2 regions of the Alteromonas sp. WD8-37 genome follow, and region 2 is predicted to be linked to the other one. Evidence: predicted binding sites of a transcription regulator. Region 2 holds the regulator's gene; the other holds the start of a gene.
The links. The regulator LexA, encoded in region 2, represses DNA repair genes until DNA is damaged. The targets are predictions, from matches to a motif close to TACTGTATNNNNATACAGTA.
Positions count from the first base shown of each region.

Region 1: a site for LexA is predicted at 4,275-4,294, ahead of imuA (translesion DNA synthesis-associated protein ImuA). Genes of this name have one in related genera too.

Region 1 covers NZ_JBUZOV010000010.1:4,696-15,006, forward strand. The annotation lists gene ACTUJZ_RS15290 (error-prone DNA polymerase) at 1-2,184, opposite strand, end outside; gene ACTUJZ_RS15295 (Y-family DNA polymerase) at 2,184-3,581, opposite strand; gene imuA (translesion DNA synthesis-associated protein ImuA) at 3,589-4,269, opposite strand; gene ACTUJZ_RS15305 (hypothetical protein) at 4,417-4,917, opposite strand; gene ACTUJZ_RS15310 (DUF885 domain-containing protein) at 4,920-6,665, opposite strand; gene ACTUJZ_RS15315 (DUF1820 family protein) at 6,706-7,032, opposite strand; gene ACTUJZ_RS15320 (M28 family metallopeptidase) at 7,231-8,886, shown strand; gene slmA (nucleoid occlusion factor SlmA) at 8,966-9,553, opposite strand; gene coaBC (bifunctional phosphopantothenoylcysteine decarboxylase/phosphopantothenate--cysteine ligase CoaBC) at 9,654-10,311, opposite strand, start outside.
Region 2 covers NZ_JBUZOV010000003.1:97,450-107,760, forward strand. The annotation lists gene plsB (glycerol-3-phosphate 1-O-acyltransferase PlsB) at 1-2,375, opposite strand, end outside; gene ACTUJZ_RS09330 (DUF2177 family protein) at 2,492-2,908, opposite strand; gene ACTUJZ_RS09335 (GNAT family N-acetyltransferase) at 2,898-3,365, opposite strand; gene lexA (transcriptional repressor LexA) at 3,719-4,348, shown strand; gene coxB (cytochrome c oxidase subunit II) at 4,937-6,058, shown strand; gene ctaD (cytochrome c oxidase subunit I) at 6,068-7,684, shown strand; gene ACTUJZ_RS09355 (cytochrome c oxidase assembly protein) at 7,687-8,268, shown strand; gene ACTUJZ_RS09360 (cytochrome c oxidase subunit 3) at 8,300-9,178, shown strand; gene ACTUJZ_RS09365 (DUF2909 domain-containing protein) at 9,182-9,391, opposite strand; gene ACTUJZ_RS09370 (SURF1 family protein) at 9,452-10,102, shown strand; gene ACTUJZ_RS09375 (hypothetical protein) at 10,106-10,311, shown strand, end outside.

The DNA.
Region 1 (10,311 bases), on a different contig from region 2:
GGCCAGCACCGCAAAAGAAGCACTGTGCGACTCCGGAAAACCATAACCACTAAACCCTTTGATTTGATCAAACAGGCGCGTGGCAAAGTTAGCGTCATAGCCTTTGTCAAGCATGCCGTCGATGAGCTTTTGCCGAAACTCATGCAGGCGGCCATTTTTTTTCCAGCTGGCCATGGCCCGGCGCAACTGGTCTGCCTCACCACCGGTAAAGCCGGCTGCCACCATGGCCAGCTGGATCACCTGCTCCTGAAAAATCGGTACACCCATGGTACGGCCCAGCACCCGTTCTACATCCGGTGACGGGTAGGTGATATGTTCCTGGCCCTGACGGCGTTTTAAATACGGGTGCACCATGTCACCCTGGATGGGGCCGGGGCGGACAATGGCAATTTGGACCACCAGATCATAATAGGTTTGGGGCTTTAAGCGTGGCAACATGCTCATTTGCGCCCGCGACTCAATCTGAAACACTCCCACGGTATCGGCCCGTCCAATCATCTCATACACCTGGGCATCATCGCCCAGGCCGGTAATAAAGGGAATGGAGACCGGCACCGGCGAGTGTGCATTAATTGTTTCAAAAGTACGCCTGATAGCCGATAACATGCCCAGCGCCAGCACATCGACCTTGAGCAGGCCGAGGGTTTCCAGATCGTCTTTGTCCCACTGGATAACCGTGCGCTCTGCCATTGAGGCATTTTCCACCGGGACCAGTTCATACAGTGGGCCGGAAGAGATCACAAAGCCGCCCACATGCTGTGACAGATGCCGGGGAAAGCCCACCACTTCATTGACCAGTGCAATCAGCTGGCGCACTTTAGCTGACTCAGGATGAAAGCCCAATTCGGCTAACTGGGTTTGCCAGGGAATCGTGCGGTCGCGCCGGTTGATATTTTTAATCGCAAAGTCGAGTTGCGATTCGGCAAATCCCAGCGCTTTGCCCACTTCGCGAAAGGCACTGCGAAAGCGAAAACTGATCACCGTGGCGGCCAGGGCGGTGCGCTCGCGGCCGTATTTTTGGTAGATATACTGAATGATTTCTTCGCGCCGCTGATGTTCAAAATCCACATCGATATCGGGCGGCTCATCCCGCTCTTTGGAGATAAAGCGTTCAAACAGCACATCAATCTGGCGCGGGTCCACCGCAGTAATTTCCAGGCAGTAGCACACTACCGAATTAGCCGCCGAGCCCCGCCCCTGATACAAGATGCCCTGGGCCTTGGCAAACTGCACAATGTCGTAAATGGTCAGAAAAAAATATTCATACTGTTGTTCGGCAATCAGCGCCATTTCTTTTTCGATAGTGGCCCGAATGCCCGGACTGATATTTTGCCCGAAACGTCGTGTGATGCCGGTTTCCACACATTCACGCAGGTAGGTTTGCGCGGTATAGCCAGCCGGGATGATTTCGGCCGGATACTGATATTGCAGCTCTTGCAGTGAAAAGGTGCAGCGGCTGGCAAGCTCAGTGGCGGTGTCCAGCCAGGCCGCCGGGAACAGTTTTTGTAACTTGGCCGGGGCGCGCAGCACCCGCTCTGCATTGGCCAGGTTAACAAAGCCGAGCTGGTCTACCGTGGTATGACGGTTAATCGCATGCAGCACCTGCTGTAAGGGCAGCCGATCAGCATGATGAAACAATACCTGGGAGGTGGCCAGCACCGGCAACTGATACTGTTGCTGCAGCCTCACCACCTCCTGCAGATGGGCTTCATCGGTGCCGTCCAACAGCCGGCTGGCCGCCAGATAACAGCGGGTGCTGTGAAAACGTGTCAGCCAGCGCCCCCAGTGATCATTGGTTTGGCTGGAGGCCCCAGGCAGCCACAGCACATAGCAGTGGCGCAGCGACTTAATGTCCCATTCTGCCAGCTGGTACTCGCCCTTTGGGGAGCGGCGGCGGGCATTGGTAATAATGCGGCATAATTCTGCATAGGCTGCCTTGGTGGGGCACAACAGAACCAGCTCCAACGACTCGGCCAGGCTAAAGCGGCTGCCTACAATCAACTGCAATGATAGATTATTACGGCGAATTTCGGCATAGGCACGAACCACTCCGGCCACCGAGCACTCATCGGTGATGGCCAGGCTGCGATACCCTAAAAAGGCTGCGGTATTGACCAGCTCCTCGGGATCCGAAGCGCCGGTCAAAAAACTAAAATTAGACTGACAAATGAGTTCGGCCACCATCAGCAATACCAGCCTTGTACAAACCATTGTTGCTGGTCGTCACGAAACAACTGTAGCCGTCGCCCATCCTGAGTGCGGCCGATAAAGTAATCGCGCTTGACCGGATGACCATCCCACCAGCCGGTTTGAATGCGCACCGGGCCATATTCAATATGCGGCGATTCATTAAGCGGACGCGGCTGGGTAAAACATACAGCCGGCAGCGTCTGTGGATGGCTGTGAGCTGCTGGCCGGGGGTGGCTGACCAACAATTTTTCAGGCCGGTAATCCTGCCCGCTGGCCGGGTAGGCGATGGCAGCGCTACCCAACCGGGTTTGTAGGCGACTTAGCAGGTGCTTTTGCGCAAACACATGCACCCGGTGGGCAAAAAAATCGTCGGTTTGCTCTTCGACCGCTTCGAGCTCGGTGACCGCCAGGCTGACTTTAACCACAGGTGCATCCAGCTCCAGTTGCTCTAGTTTTAATGTGATGAGACTTTGCCACAAACTGAGTCGGGAAAGGGCAGAAGCAGCCTGTATCAACATGGGCTGGGGCGGCTGCTCGCGAAAATGCAGGGTAAACGCGAGGGTCCTGGTGCGCTGATTACGCAGCCGGGCAAACATCAAACATTCGTCGGTCAGGCTGCTGAGTAATGGTTCAAGATGTTGGGCATGGCTGATTTCATAGGAAGGTTCGGCCACGCTGTGAAAATGTTCATCAGGATGAAAATACTGTACCCGGGGAAAAGCTTCGGCCCGCAAGGCACACAGGTACTCAATCAACGTGTTGTCAAAGCGCTGACCCAGTTCACTGACCGGCATGGCCAGCACCTGTGCCAGAGAACGCACGCCTACTCGCTGCAAAGCGTGTTGCTGCTTATCCGTCAGGTGAGTGGCACTTAGCGGGCAACGCGCCAGCGCCTGTTTGATACTGGCAGGTTCGGTCAGCAGTCTATCGGCGCCGCTTTCCGCCAGCACCTGGGCAGCTTCCACGCCCCAGGCGGTGCCAAAATGAAAACTTACCCCGGCTGCCTGCATTTCATTGCTCAGAGTTTGCCATACCACATCCAGCCCGCCGTAATAGCGGATCAACGGGTCGAGCCGAATGGCCAGCCCGCCAGGCGGCTGCAGCACGATGTCTGCAGCCAGGGCATACAGGCGATGGGCCAGGCTGCGCAGATGACGCAACTGGCGTGCTTCACAATAATCCATGATGGTCAGGGCCGGGCATAAAGCAGCTGCCTGCGCCATGCCCATACCGGGCTGAACGCCTTCGCGCGCTGCCGCCGGACTTACCTGCAGTAACCGGTTCTGGCTGGCCTGATAAATCACCAACGCCCCTTGCGCACGGGTTTGCCCAAACCGTTGCACATGGTCCAGCGTCAGCTGATAGCAATTAAAATAAGCCCACAACTGCATCGGTCATTCAGCCTGCAACGGCATCGGATGGCGCTGGCGCAGCGCCCTGCATCAGCCGGGTGATGGTCGTATTGTGCGGTGTGTAGGGTAAGGCCACTTCGGTGTGCTGGCCGGGCCAGCCTCCCACCTGTTTGGCGATTTCCACCTGCAACCCATGGCGGGCCGAATATAAAGACAAATCCAGCGCTACGGGCAAGGCCACCCGGGCTGCCTGGCTGGCTTCGTACAAGACACATAATACATGATGCTGACTGGCGGCCACCTGTAAGCGGCGGGCCTGCTTTGGGTTCACCTGATTGTGCCAAAGTATCACCAGGTAACAGGCTTCACTTTTTACACATTGCTCGGCGGCCCACAAGGCATCATCTGAAGTGGCGGGGCGGGTGCATATTATTTTGTGGGGGTCCAGCTCCAGCTGCTGTAACCAGGCTTCGGTGATCATGCCTGGCGCATTGATAAACATCAGCAATTTTTGTTGCGGATTGTGCCGCATCAGCTGTTGTAACAGGGTCAGCTCACCGACCCCGGGCAATGAGCGTATCCGGACCAGCCCGGCCTGAGGAAAACCGCCGCCCAACAGAGTATCCAGGTTGGCAAAACCACTGGCCAGTCGGGCCTGGGAAGCGGCCTGCGGATCACTGGCGCGCCAAATCTGACGATGCTGTTGAAGTTGGGTTATCGAAGTCATAAATCACCTGTATATATGTACAGTATTATAGGTGATTTATAAGCCAGCGCAAGCTGCTCAGATTAATTGAACAGCGAAAAAAAACGCCGGGCCTGTGGCACCAGCGTTTTTTAATTTTACCGTCAATGAGTTAGGGGCAGCGGCAAATTATGCCGGTTGTTCGGCACCGGTCTCTGTGGTCAGCGCCGGCTGGGACAGATGTGCACAGGTTTGCAGGTAGCCGTCTGGGGTGTTTTGCACCCAGGCCAGGCGCACCTGGCTGGGCTGCTTTTTCATGACCTCACGGATCTGCTCCAGGCTGACATCCGGGTGTTTTTTTAATGCCCGGGTCAAGGCTTCTTCGACCTTGTAGCCTTTTTCAAAACAATCGGTGATCACCGTGGCAAAGTTACCCACCACAAACCGCAGTGCCGGGTAATCGGCCGCATTGATCAAGCGTTTAGCGTACGCGCTTTCCAGCCGGCTGGTGTAGATGCGTTGCAGCTCATCACACACATGCACCAGGCTGGTATAGGCTTCGCCCACCCGGCGGGCATTGGTTTTGGCGGTCTGCCGCGAGAGCGCCACTTCGCGCTGCAGGTTTTGTGCTCTGATCACAAAAAAAATCAGCACCAGCACCAAAAAACCGATTACTCCAAATGCCACCATGATTATTGCCCTGCCTGGTGTTGCTCGATGTATTGATTGATGTTTTTTTCAAGAATAAACAGCGGCACCGAGCCATGCTCCAGCACAGCGCTGTGAAATTCGCGCACATCAAAGTCCGCGCCCAGTGCCGCTTCGGCTTTTTCACGCAGGGCTTTGATTTTGATCTCACCAATTTTGTAAGACAGCGCCTGGGCCGGCCATGAAATATAACGGTCTACCTCGGTGGTAATATTGTGCTCCGACAAAGCGGTGTTTTTCATCATATAATCAATGGCCTGCTGGCGGCTCCAGCCAAACATGTGCATGCCGGTATCCACCACCAGGCGACAGGCCCGCCACATCTCGTAACTTAAGCGGCCAAAGTGATCATAGGGCGAGTTATACATGCCCATTTCAATGCCCAAAAATTCAGCGTACAGGCCCCAGCCTTCACCAAAAGCCGAAATATAGGTTTCCTGGCGTACCGGCGGCACATTGTCCATCTCATCGGCTAACGAAATTTGCAAATGGTGACCCGGTACGGCTTCGTGCAGAGTCAGTGCCGGCAGGGCATACAGGGGGCGCTTATCCAATGCATAGGTATTTACCCAGTAATAGCCCGGCTCGGTCTCTTTAGATGGATGAATATAGCGGCCAGTGGTGTATTTAGGTGCGATATCGTCGGGCACCGGCGCGACCCCGTACGGCTTACGCGGCAGGGTTTCAAAAAAGCGCGGCAGCTGAGCATCGGCTTGTTTAGCCAGATAAGACGCTTGCTTGATCAGCGCATCGGCACTGTCCGCATAAAATTGCGGGTCACTGCGTAAAAAGGCAATAAAGTCATCGATGTTGCCCTCAAAGCCCACCTCATCCACAATCTGCTGCATATTCTGGCGAATGCGTTTGACCTCACGCAAACCCAACTCATGAATTTGGCGCGCGGTCATATCGGTGGTGGTGTAGTGGGCGATGCGGTTTTGATAATACTGCTCGCCCTGGGGCCAGGAGTTGGCTGCAATGTCGTCCCGCGAACCCGGAATATACTCGTCGACCATAAAATCATAAAAGCGCTGAAACGCCGGCACCACCTGGTTGCTGATAAGCTTTTGGGCCTGCTGCTGTAGCCGGTCGTGCTCTTCGATATGTTCAGGTATGGTTAACAACGGCGCATAAAACACACTGTCGGCGGCATCATCGACTAAAAAGGGCGAAATGCTGTCTTCATACCCGGCCAGGACCTGCTGCGGCTGGGTGTAATCTTCGGCCAGCCCTTGTTGCATATAGGCAATCTGCTGGTCGATATACGCCGGGATGGCGGCTAGCTGCTCAAGATACGTGGTGTAATCATCTTGCTGACGAAAACTGATGTTGTTGGGCAGCGATGCCAGCGCACTGTGAAAGCCGTATTCTGAAGTGATGGGCACCTTATAGGCGCCAAAGCGGTATTCATCCACATAATTGTTTAACCGGTATTGCTGCATCAGCAGGGTGATCCGCTCATTGTCGGTCAGGGCCTGCGCATCGATGGCAGCGAGCTTGTCCAGATAGGTCTGGTATTGCTGGTGGTGGGCTTTCAATGCGGCTGGGGAAATATCGGCCGGTACCGTATCCCGCACCTGGGATTCATACTGCCAGATGGTGTCGGTCAGCTGAGTCAGCTGCTCGCCGGCCGGGCTGGCCATCGCCGAGGTCGGCAGTACAGCCAGCAATAACCAGCCGGCCACACGCGTAGGGCGGCATAAAGAGATAAACGCAATCGGTAATTTCATAGGGACATCCGCTGTATTGGGCCCGTCGGGCAGGCATCATTCAGTCTTTTTTCGGGGTGTAAATGGGGCCGGGAAAGGCGGTAATTTTGTCAGACAATGTGCTGATCTTGGCACTGCCTTGTTTTTTGACCACATCTATTCGTAACACATTGTGCATCGGAACGTAAGTTGATGTGACATCAGCAAATTCTGATTTTAGCTTTTCATGGCTTGGATCCACCACCACACTGCTGTGGGTGTCCCACACAAAATCGCCAATCTCGATAAAGCCAAACAAGGCGCCCTGGCTAACCTGGCGCACATACAATTCATAGCGCTGGCCATTGCTGACAAACTGCACCCGGTATACAGGCTGACTGTGGGTCATAGCATTACATCGTATCAATCCTTCAATAAGCCGATTTTACCCCTTCCACGGCTGATCACAATACTCTGCTGCACGTACACAGCAGCACATCATCCGCCGCTGTAAACATAGCCTTGGGCTTATATCCGATTGCAAGGCTGGTCATTTGCTGTGGCTGGTATACCATAACCTTTCTTTCACGCTAATAACCTGACGATTATGATAAAAAAATTACTATTAGGTGCCATGGTGTCTGCATTGAGCGCAGTGGCCTATGGCCACGGCACACCGGCGCAGTCCGCCCAGGACATGGCGTTTGCGCCCGACACTAACCGCATTAAATCGCATTTGTTTTTTTTAGCCGATGACTTGCTTGAAGGCCGGGATACCGGCTCGCGCGGCCATGATATCGCATCCCTGTACATCGCCACCGAATTTGCCAAATATGGCCTGACGCCCATGGGCACCGATGGCTATATGCAGTCGGTGCCTTTTCGTAAAGCCACCCTGGTGCAGGAGTCGCCCAAGCTGACCTTAACCACCGACAGTGGTGAGCGTGCCTTTAGCTACCCGAAAGAGTATCTAACCGGCCCGGACCTGCTGAATACCGACACCAGCCTGAGTGGCGAAATGGTGTTTGCCGGTTACGGCATTGTGGCCGATGAGCTGGAGCACAATGACTATGATGGTCTGGATGTGGACGGCAAAATAGTCGTCATTCTATCCGGCAAGCCGGCGTCTTTTCCCAGCGAAATGGGCGCGCACTTGGCCTCTGGCAAGCAAAAAGCCCAGTATGCGGTAGACCGCGGTGCCATTGGTATGATTTCCATCACCACCCCGACCGCCGAAAAAGTGCGCCCTTACCAAAGCCGCCTGAGCTATATTCACACGCCGAGCATGGCCTGGTTAAACAGTAACAATCAGCCGGCCAATACCTTTGAGCAACTAAAAGGCTCAGCCTTTTTAAGCAAAGCCGCAGCCACTGAGCTGTTTGCCAAGGCGCCGATGACGCTGGATGAGATTTATGCGCAGCTGGAACAGGATAAAACACCGGCCGGATTTGCGTTGCCAGGTACCTTGAGCCTGAGCAAGCAAAGCAAGCACGACAAAATCACCAGCCCCAATGTGGTCGCAGCGGTAGAAGGCTCGGACCCTGAGCTGAAAGACGAATATGTGGTATTTTCAGCCCACTCTGATCACATCGGCTTTGCCAAAACGGTCAAAAAAGACAACATCAACAATGGCGCCATGGACAATGCCTCCGGTACCGCCATCATGCTGGAAACCGCGCGTCTGTTCAGCCAGCGGGAAACCAAGCCTAAGCGCTCTATCTTGTTTGTGTCAGTGACCGGCGAAGAAAAAGGCCTGTTAGGCGCCGATTATTTTGCCAATAATCCCACTGTGCCGGTGAATAAGATGGTAGCCAATGTGAATTTGGATATGCCTATTCTGACCTACGAATTTGCCGATGTGATCGCCTTTGGTGCCAGCCACAGCGACATGAAAGCGTCGGTGACCGAGGCAGCTAACAATGCCGGCATCGAGCTGAGCCCGGATCCGTGGCCAGAGCAAGCCCTGTTTACCCGCTCTGATCACTATGCCTTTGTAAAACAGGGCGTACCGTCAGTGTTTTTGGTGCCTGGCTTAAAATCCAAAGATCCGAATGTGGATGGCAGCAAGATCTTTGGCCAGTTTTTATCAACCCATTACCACAAGCCCAGCGATGATATTAATCAGGACTTTAACTGGGATGCCGCGCGCACCTTTGCCGAAGTCAATGCACAAATCGGCTACACCCTGGCCACCCAGGAAAAAGCCTCACAATGGAATGAGGGTGACTTTTTTGGTAACACCTTTGGCCAGCAACGTAACTAATCAGGCCTAGCGTCTGGTAACCCATAAAAAAACCGGTCACTGTAAAGTGACCGGTTTTTTGTATCTGATGCCAAATAGTTTATAAAAACGCCTGGCGGTAGCAGCTCCAGTGATCAGAAAACTGCTCGGTGGGCTTGCGGGTAAAGCCGCTACGGATAAACATGTTAATACGCCCGTCCACATAGCACACAAACAGATTGGCCAGAATGGCTTCATCGGCACCCAGGTCACGGCCTTCGCGTAACTTGCGTTCACGCAGTACCTGCTTAAACTGAGTTTCCAGCCGCTCGAACAGCTTGGCGATTCGAGCGCGTAAGCGATCCTGTTCGCCCTGCAGGGCATCGCCGTTTAAAATACGGCTGATGCCCGGGTTTTTTTCGGCAAAGCCCAGCAGCAAATGTAAAATTAACTGGCAGCGGGCCAGCGAGTCTTTTTCTTCATTGAGTATTTTATTAATGCGCGAAAACAGGGTGTCTTCAATAAATTCAATGAGCCCTTCAAACATCCGCGCTTTGCTGGGAAAGTGGCGGTACAGAGCGGCTTCTGAAACGCCTACTTTTTCGGCCAGTTTGGCGGTGGTAATACGCTGGCCAGGATTGCTTTCGAGCATTCCCGCCAGCGCTTGAAGAATTTGCGCACGACGATTGGTCTTTTTTACTGCAGGCATAACGCGTGTGTTTCCTCAGCTTTGGGCAAGCTGCCCGTTCCTTGTCAAAATGGCTGTGTGCCAGGTGTTTTTCGCGTCTTATCTATCGGCGGCTGCGCGCTCAAGTTGACGCTTTTTTTATATAGTGTTGTTCAATCAGGGTAAGCAGCTGGCCAGCCAACTCAGTTTTTGGTGCCGGGCCCAGTGCTGTGTCGCCGTCGTGCCAAATCACCTGCAGCGCGTTGTGGTCACTATTAAAGCCCAGTCCGCTGGTGGTGATATCATTGGCCGCGATCATATCCAGTTTTTTATTAGTCAGTTTGGCTTTAGCATATTGGGCAACCTGATCACTTTCTGCGGCAAAGCCGACAGTAAAGGGAGGGTGTGCCAGCGCGGCGACGTCTTTAAGAATATCAGGGTTTTTAACAAAAGTAAGTGTTAACTCATCTTGCTTTTTCTTGATCTTGTTTGGCGCCACCTCGGCGGCCCGGTAATCGGCCACTGCGGAGGTGGCGATAAAAATATCGCAGCCGGTCATCTGCGTCATGACCGCCGCGTGCATCTGTTGGGCACTCTCCACATCGATACGCTGGACACCGGGCGGGGTGCTAAGGGCGGTGGGCCCGCTGACCAGAATGACCTGCGCCCCTGCGCGCGCTGCGGCGCTGGCCACCGCATAGCCCATCTTACCGGAGCTGTGATTACTGATATAGCGCACCGGATCCAGCGCTTCCCGGGTGGGCCCTGCAGTGATCACCACCGTTTTGCCCACCAGCTGG
Region 2 (10,311 bases):
AGCGCGGCACTTTCTTCACAATGCTTTAGGCTGCCATCAGCGGTGGAGTCCAGCCAGTGGTTTTCCCGCAGCGCGGTGATAAAGCTGGAGAGGACATTTTTATCGTAAAATTCTGGCGAACTTAGCCCGTATAACACCGACAATCGCTCTGCCACCTTACGACTGGTGCGCTCCAGCTCACTGCGCGAAATTACTTTGGCTTTGGCGATGATCGCCAGCACCACCGCATAGCGCTGGAAGGTTTCCTGCATACAGCGGCTTAACAGCCAGGCAGCATGATAATCCTGGTTATTGGCTTCTGGCGGCAGCAGGCAGGCGTCATCCTGGCGCAGCAGCCCCTGGCTAAGCATTTGGTTGATGAGCTTGTCGGTATAGGCCAGTGCCTGATCCTGGCTCATATGTATAAATAGCTCGCGCTGCAACAGCGGATACAGGGCCGCCACCAGTTGCAGCACAGCATCGCGGCGACAGGCGCGGTGGGCAAACACCGCCGCCATGATGATGCCGGGCAGGGCAAACAGATGCAGAATATTATTACGGTAATAGGTCAGCAGCACTGCCGAGTCAGTTTGCGGGCGCACCAATTTGCCATAGCCGTCATTACAAAACTCAAAGCGATTAAGCTGCTGCATGTGGGCCACCATCTGCGCTCCGGTTTCATCCGGTACCGTACAGTCGGCAGAAAACGGCGCTTCGCGCTGCAAATGCAAAAAGGCATCCAGCGAGTGGGTCAGCTCTTGCTGGCTCATGGTTTTGTTTTTACTGGATAACAAACACAACGCGGTCAGTGCCATACCATTGATGGCGGCGGAGCGGTTGATGCGCAGCATCACCTCATTGGCCAGATCGTTGACCATGGGCGTCAGCCAGGCTGGTTTTTTGTCCGGATCGGCGGGCAATTTTTGTCGCCAGTCGGGCAACTGCTTTTCTAAAAACTGATTGAGCTGGATGGGCTCGCCAAAGTTCACATAGCCATAGCCATAATTTTTGAGCTTGCGGATGGCTGAGAAAATTTGCCAGTTCGACTCTTTTTTCTTGCCGCTGCCTTTGAGCTCTTTGAGGTAGCTTTTCACTTCCATCACATTTTCATAGCCGATATACACCGGCACAATGCTGACCGGGCGTTTAACCCCTTTAAGTACCGCCTGCATGGTCATGGCCAGCATGCCGGTCTTGGGCGGGATCAGACGGCCGGTACGGCTGCGCCCACCCTCCGGGTAGTATTTGACCGAATAGCCTTTGTTGAACAACAGCTCCAGGTATTCGCGAAACACTGCGGTGTACAACTTATTCCCGGCAAAACTGCGGCGTAAGAAAAACGCGCCCCCGCGGCGAAAAATTTTGCCCACCGGCCAAAAATTGAGGTTAATACCGGCCGCGATGTGCGGGGTTACCATGCCTTCGTGATAAATCACATAGGTCAGCAGCAGATAATCCATGTGGCTGCGGTGGCAGGGCACATAAATGATCTCATGGCCATTACGGGCCAGCTCGCGGACCCTCTCGCTGTGGGCCACGCCGATGCCGTTGTAAATTTTATTCCAGATGCGGGTCAGCAAACGATCGCCAAAGCGCACCAGACCTTCGCGGTAGTCTGCGGCAATCTCATCGATGTAGGCCCGAGCATCCTCACGGGCTTGTTGCGGGGAGCTTTTTTTGCCATCACCGGCTTCGCTGATAGCGCGTTTGACCGCCGGGGCACCGAGCACTGCATTGTGCAGCTCCTGGCGCTCCAGTAAGGTGGGGCCGGTAAGGCTTTGACGCTTACGCTGAAAGTGAGTGCTTGCTACGCGTACCAGCTTGTGGGCAATCTGGGCATCACTGCCATGCTGGGAAGCCATGGAGGCGCACGATACCGCCTTACTTAAGCTGATAAAATTATCGCGGCCCAAAAAGCTCACAATAAACAATTTACGCAGCCAGCTGGGGGTGGCCGCATCAGCAATCAGATCACTAAAGCCCGGGCTGCCTTTGCCCGGCGCACGGCCCCAGGAAATAAACACCGGCACCACCTGCACATCCAGTTGCGGGTTGTCCCGGTGCAGATGAAACAGATCGGTAAACACCGCTTCAATATCAGTATGAGTTTGCTGGCGCGCCCGCACCGGTTGGGTCTTGCGTAAAAATAAGCACGACGGATACTGACGGCCACCCAACATCAGGGTGTCGGTGGGGCTGGGCAGCCCCAGTTTTTGAGTGGCCATGCGCAGCGCCAGCTGGTCGGTCACAGAGTTGCTGGGCATCAGGTAAATGATTGGTTTGCCGGTATCAATGCCCAGCTCACTTTGCACATCGGTGGGAATGGTGTGCGGCTTCACCAGCCATTTAACGGGATAATGAAACACTGACAGAAGCGTTTTGCGTATCCACGACATGAAAAAAATCCTGTGAGTAAAAAAACCGGCGCAGTGTATCACATGTCTTGCATAAATCTGACTTTGACGCCCGCGCCGGGCTGGTGCCAGGTGTAACGCCCGGTTACGCCGGGTAGTTAGTCAAAGATTTTAAGCCGTGCCACGCCGGCCCCCACCGCAGCCAGAATTGCGGTGGCGATAGAGCCCCAGGCCCAATCTACCAGGGTCATGGTCAATGGCCAGCCGGCTACAATAGAATAAGCGGTTAGATTATAAGTCCCGTAGGCAGTGGCGCCCAGCACGAAGCCATAACCAAATGCCGCACCCCAGGGTTTTTGTCGCGTGGGATTTACCGCCAGAAACACCACCGATAAGCAGTACAACAGATAAAAAACTATCCAGGGCCAGGTGATAAACTGAGCGCGCAGCAGGTCTGCAAAATATTCGGTATACAGGGGCATGGCGATCACGCCCAGCCACAAGCCGTCGAGTACGCCAAAGGTGATAAGTATGGCCAGATAGGCCAGCGCCAGTGAGGCAAATTTAGTCTTCATGCAGGTGATAACGCATTTCCACAATGTTTGGTTCAAAACCCGCTGCCTGATAGGCCCGGATCGCCCGGCTGTTGTTGGCAAATACTTCCAGGCGCAGTTCATCATAGCCCTGCTGGCGAACCCACTGGCCCAAAAACTGCAAAATTTGCTGCGCCACGCCCTGGCGCCGAAATGCCGGTTTGGTATACATGAACCCCACATAACCATGATAAGCATGGCGCAAGTACGCCTTGGAGGCGCGCAACTGCACATAGCCTGAGCCAATCACCTGGGCCTGGGTTTCGGCCACCGCGACCCGGGTCGAAGGGTCCTCCAGCAGATCGGCCAGATTGTAATACTGATAAGCATGGGCCACCCGGCGCGGAATATAGTCGGCCTCAGCACTGATAATGCGCTGTTGAAACTCGCTTAGCACAGGCAAATCCGCCTGCGTCGCATTCCGGCAAAAAATCGTCATACCAAGCATTCCTTTGGATTTCTATTTTCAGCATAGCAAACTTACGTTGATGGGCATGGTGACAAATTAAATCGGCTATTGTTGGTGAGCCAAGCTGACCTCAAATCAAAAGCCCAGCGTAGAGCATTAGGCAGAACAACTTTGAGCGGAGACCGTCATGAATGATTTTTACGATGCGATGCTAATAGTTCTAGGCGAATTAGCGTTTACCGGCTAGCGACTTTAGACAATCGCCTTTACGCTTCTCGACGCGGATTTTGCCCAGCACACCAATAAATTAGCCGCTGAACCCTTGCCAAACCCGGCTGACTGTATATACTCTCAGTATAACTGTATGTAAAACCAGGCTGTGTATGCGTCCACTGACCCCCCGACAAACCGAAGTGCTTGAACTGATCAAAGCCAACATGCGCGAAACCGGTATGCCGCCGACCCGTGCCGAAATTGCCAGCCGTTTAGGATTTCGCTCGGCCAATGCCGCCGAAGAGCATTTAAAAGCGCTGGCCCGCAAAGGGGTCATCGAGATTTTACCTGGCACCTCGCGCGGTATCCGGCTCACCACGCCGCTGGAAGATGAAGCCAGTAATGACGAGGTGGGTTTGCCATTGATAGGCCGTGTCGCCGCCGGCGAACCCATTCTGGCTCAGGAGCATATTGAAAGCCATTACCAGGTCGACCCGGCTTTGTTTAAACCCCATGCCGACTTTTTGTTGCGGGTGGATGGCATGAGCATGAAAGACATCGGTATTTTAGACGGTGACTTGTTGGCGGTACATCGTACCACTGATGTACACAATGGCCAGGTGGTGGTCGCCCGGGTCGAAGACGATGTGACGGTAAAACGGTTCGAAAAACGCGGTCACGAAGTACTGTTGCATGCTGAAAATGATGAATTTGCGCCTATCAAGGTCGATTTAACCGCCCAGGCGCTGGCCATCGAAGGCCTGGCAGTTGGCGTGATCCGCAACGCCGACTGGATGTAAACCCACACTACCCAAGCTTTCACTTGCGTAGTGACAGCGGGCTCAGATTGCCTGTTGCATAAGCCGAAAAAAACTTAGCTCACTACGCTATGCATCAGCCCACTGCCTTCCAGTGGGCTTTTTTATACGCTTATAACCTGTGCGCTCACAAAACGTGAGTCTCACCTCTCTTTAGGATTGTTGCTTAGGGGCTGAACGGCAGCAGTGCACGTTTTGCCCCACTGATGCCTCGGACCTAATGATGCTTAGTTTGTCTGTGTCATTATCAGTACCAGTTGTTCCTTTTTGATTATCTTCTTGTCGACCGACATCTTTGTCGCACCGCCTTTGCCACATTCTTGCGAAGCCTTTAAGACCAGCCTTAATTCAGTTACTTGCTAATTTTTTAAACAAATTTTAATTAAAACACTAGACTCGGCGATTTATTTGTTTAATTCTTATACCGTTATTAACATAAAAATAACAACCACATAAAAAGATCTGGTACGGAAAAGATCACACAATATCGCGGGATTGGCGGCGGCCATAGCCATCAATCACCGTCCATCACGGAGGTGTGGAGTGAACAAGCTCGCAAGTATCGTAATGATGGCTCTGGGAACACTTTTTGTTACAGCCCTGGCGCAGGCACAAACCGATCAGCCATCGCAAATCAACTTACGCAGAGGGGTGACGGACATCAGTGGCCAGGTATATGACCTGCACATGTTGATGTTTTATATCTGCGTGGTGATTGCCGTGGTGGTGTTTGGAGTGATGTTTGTCTCCATGTATCTGCACCGCAAATCCCGTGGCGCTGAACCGGCCAAATTTCATGAAAGTGTCAAAGTCGAGATTGCCTGGACTGTGGTGCCATTTTTGATTCTGGTCTTTATGGCGGTACCGGCGGCCAAAACCCTGATCGCCATGGAAGATACGCAAGAGCCGGACATGACTGTACTGGTGACCGGATCGCAATGGAAGTGGCATTACAAATACATGGATTCGGATGTGGAGTTTTATTCGCTGCTGGCGACTCAGCGTGAGCAGATCAGCAATCGCTTTGAAAAAAATGAAAATTATTTACTCGAAGTGGACCGGCCGCTGGTTATCCCCACCGGTCAGAAAGTGCGCTTTTTGATTACCTCAGACGATGTGATTCATTCCTGGTGGGTACCGGATTTTGCGGTGAAAAAAGATGCCAACCCCGGCTTTATCAACGAAGCCTGGACCAAGGTTAACGAGCCGGGGTTATACCGCGGCCAGTGCGCTGAGCTGTGCGGCAAGGATCATGGCTTTATGCCCATTGTGGTCATTGCCAAAGAGCCGGCCGAGTTTGCCAGCTGGATGGATCAGGAGCAGGCCCGTCTGCGAAAAGCCAAAGAAGAAGAGCAACGTCTGCTAGCCATGAACATGAGCAAGGATGAACTGATGAGCGTGGGTGAAAAAGTCTACAACGCCACCTGTGCAGCCTGTCATATGCCAAATGGTGAGGGCCTCAAAGGCACCTTCCCGGCTCTCAAAGGCAGCAAGATGGCACTGGAAGATATGCAGGGCCATATCGACATCGTCGTTAATGGCAAAACCGGTACCGCCATGCAGGCCTTTGGCAAGATGCTTTCGCTCAAAGAGCTGGCGGCGGTGATCACCTACGAGCGTAATGCCTGGGGCAATAACACCGGTGAGCTGGTGCAGCCAAAAGATATCGACGCATTTAACAAAGGGCAATAGGAGCGCAGCATGGCCAATGTTTCTGAACATCCAACAACCGATGCACACGGCGCGGATGCCCATGATGACCATCATGAGCATCATATTCCCAAAGGGATCATGCGCTGGTTGCTGACCACCAACCATAAAGACATCGGCACCCTGTATTTATGGTTCTCGTTCATCATGTTTTTAACCGGTGGCGCCATGGCCATGGTGATCCGGGCTGAATTGTTCCAACCCGGCTTACAGATTGTGGAGCCTGATTTTTTCAACCAGATGACCACGGTACACGGGCTCATCATGGTATTTGGCGCGGTCATGCCTGCTTTTGTCGGGCTGGCTAACTGGCTGGTGCCGATGATGATTGGCGCGCCGGATATGGCGCTGCCGCGCATGAATAACTGGAGCTTCTGGATCCTGCCCTTTGCCTTTACCATCTTACTGGCATCGTTGTTTACCGAAGGCGGCGGCCCCAACTTTGGCTGGACCTTCTATGCGCCATTGTCGACCACCTACAGCAATGACAGCACAGCCCTGTTTGTGTTTTCGGTGCACATCATGGGGATCTCCTCCATCATGGGCGCTATCAATGTCATCGTAACCATCTTTAATATGCGCGCACCGGGCATGACCTGGATGAAGATGCCGCTGTTTGTATGGACCTGGCTGATTACCGCCTTTTTGTTGATTGCGGTGATGCCGGTGCTGGCCGGGGCGGTCACCATGGTGCTGACGGATAAATTTTTTGGCACCAGCTTTTTTGATGCCGCCGGCGGTGGCGATCCGGTGATGTTCCAGCATATTTTCTGGTTCTTTGGTCACCCCGAAGTTTACATCATGATCCTGCCGGCATTTGGCATTATCTCGCACATCATTCCTACCTTTGCCCGCAAGCCGTTGTTTGGCTATGCCTCTATGGTGTACGCCACCGCCTCCATTGCCTTTTTGTCGTTCATTGTGTGGGCCCACCACATGTTTACCACCGGCATGCCGGTGTACATGGAAATGTTTTTTATGTTTGCCACCATGCTGATTTCGGTACCCACCGGGGTCAAGGTGTTTAACTGGGTGGCCACCATGTGGCGCGGTTCGATGACCTTTGAAGTGCCGATGCTCTTCGCCCTGGCCTTTATCGTGTTATTTACCATTGGCGGCTTGTCCGGGCTGATGCTGGCTATTACGCCGGTGGATTTTCAGTACCATGATACCTACTTTGTGGTAGCCCATTTTCACTATGTACTAGTCACCGGGGCTATCTTTTCCATCATGGCGGCCGTGTATTACTGGCTACCGAAGTGGACCGGGCGCATGTTTAACATCGGTCTGGCCAAATGGCATTTTTGGTGCTCGCTGATCTCGGTCAATGTGTTGTTTTTCCCCATGCACTTTGTCGGGCTGGCCGGTATGCCACGGCGGATCCCTGACTACTCACTGCAATTTGCTGATTACAATCAGTGGATCAGCATCGGCGGGTTTGCCTTTGGGCTGTCCCAATTCATCTTTTTAGCGCTGGTGATCCAGGCCTGCCGCAAACAGGGCGAGCCGGTCAGTGACCGGGTGTGGGAAGGCGCGGAAGGGCTGGAGTGGGAAATTCCGTCGCCGGCACCGTACCACACCTTTGAAACGCCGCCGGTGGTGAAATAGCCATGGCCACTGCCAGCAACCACACCCTGGTGCTGCGGCTGGTGATTGTTGTCATCGGCATGTTTGGCTTTGGCTTTGCGTTGGTGCCCTTGTATGACGTGTTTTGCGATCTCACCGGCATCAATGGCAAAACCAGCGCCAACGCGGCGGTGTACGATGCGCCGGTGGTCGACACCAGCCGCGAAATCACGGTGGAGTTTTTGACCCGCACCCATACCGGCATGCCGTGGGAGTTCCGGGCCAATACTCAACGCATCAAAGTCCACCCGGGCCAGCTCAGCACGGTGGAGTTTTTTGTGCGTAACCCCATGCGCAAAGATTTTGTTGCCCAGGCCATCCCCTCGGTCTCACCGGGCGAAGCTGCGCTGTATCTGAATAAAACCGAATGTTTTTGCTTTAACCAGCAACCGCTGGCTGCTGGCGACCAGGCCACTATGCCCATGTCGTTTTATGTCGACCCGGCACTACCGGCAGAGATCACCTATTTTACTGTGCAATACACGCTGTTTGATGTCACTGAGCGGGCGGATTCTTTAGACGCCCAACCTAATCCTTACCTGAACCGCACGGCTCAGGGCGATTAACTGCAACGGAGCGAGCCGGATGGAGAAAGTCATGTCACAGTCCCACGAAAAATACTATGTGCCCGCCCAGAGTCCCTGGCCGATTGTCGGGGCGGTGGCGCTATTTCTTATTGCGGTGGGGGCGGCCAATGTAGTGATTGAATCCACCCGCGATACCGATGGCTATGGCGGGTATATCCTGGCCGCCGGCATGCTGATATTGCTGGTGATGATTGTCGGCTGGTTTAAAAATCAGATTGATGAGTCGATGGCCGGCCTGTACAGCGACCAGCTAGGGCGCTCCTATCGCCAGGGCATGGCCTGGTTTATTTTTTCAGAAGTGATGTTTTTTGCCGCTTTTTTTGGTGCTTTGTTTTATGCCCGTACCATTGCGGTGCCCTGGCTGGGTGGCGCCTCCAACAATGCCATGACCAACGCGGTATTATGGCCGGAGTTTCAGGCTATCTGGCCGCTGCTGACTACCCCGGATGGGACCTCCACCCAGGCCATGGGCCCTGGCGGGCTTCCCACTATTAATACCTTAATCCTGCTGGTGTCCTCGGTCACCTTGCACTACGCCCATGTCGGGCTGGAAAAAAACAAACGTAAACAACTGACCTGGCTGCTGGGAGCAACCATTCTGCTAGGTTGTGCCTTTTTGTATTTACAGGTGGAAGAGTACGTTCATGCCTACCGGGATCTGGGCCTGACTTTGCAGTCAGGAATTTACGGCAATACCTTTTTTATGCTGACCGGCTTTCACGGCATGCATGTGACCCTGGGAACCATTATTTTGATGGTGCTATTTTTTAGGGTGCTCAAGGGCCACTTCACCCCCGAAAACCATTTTGCGTTTCAGGCCGGCAGCTGGTACTGGCACTTTGTCGACGTGGTGTGGGTGATGCTATTTATTTTTGTCTACGTGTTGTAAGACTCAATAGGGCCGGGGGTTAGGGTGAATCAGTCCAGTGGCAACCGCAAGCAGAATCAATACGATGATGCACACCGAAGTCAGCACCCGGCGACCAATGTACTTGCTCATGGGCTGCCCGTTGGGGTCGTTTTTCATCATGACGCGCATGGCCAGAAACAAATTGATCACCATGTAGATCAGCAGCCCCACCACAATAACCTTGATAATCATCAGTCCATCCTTTCTCGCAAACCCGGCTGGCTGCCCCGCTGCTTAGCCGGGCTGCTCGTTGTGCTGGCAATTGGCACCATGGTCAGCCTGGGCCTGTGGCAACTGGACCGCATGGAACAAAAACAACAGCGTTTGGCTAGCATAGCGCAAAAAAGCGCCGCCGCGCCAATCTCTTTGGCGGCGTTGCCAGCCAACACCGATGTGCGGGATTTTCCGGTGCAATTCAGCGGCAGCCGCCAGGATACCAGCCTGTTTCTTATCGACAATCAAATTGAGCAAGGCCAGGTAGGGTATGCGGTGGTGGCTACCTATCTCACCGCAGCAGGTCCGGTAGTGGTCAACTTTGGCTGGGTGGCGGCGCCGCCTTACCGTCATCAGCTACCCGCTGTCACGCTGCCGCAAACCTTAGAAAGCGCTACCGGCGTGATTGCGGTGCCCGGCCACAACCCGGTGGTCAGTGAAACCACCACCGGCCTGACCCCGCCAGCCACTGTGCTCCAGCAACTGGATATCGACGCCGTGGCTACGCTGAGTGACACCCAATTACAACCCTACGTGGTGCAACTGACCGACCCGTCGGCGCAGTTTGTCCGCAACTGGCAGCCCGTGGTGATGTCCCCGGAAAAACATCTGGGCTATGCCATTCAATGGTTTGGCCTGGCACTGGCGGCCTCATTCATCGCCCTGTTTATTTATGTTTATCGGAGGTAACCCATGACCCAGCCTACAAAAACCACCAAACGCCTGACGTCATTTGGCATCCTGGCCGCTTTTGTAGTGCCAGTACTGCTGGCCAAGGTGGCACTGGAAAACGACTGGTTTAACCGGGCCTCTACCAATCATGGGGAGCTGATACAGCCGGTGATGGACTTTTCAGCAGCATTGTCGACTCAGCCACCCAAATGGCGCCTGGTCTATCA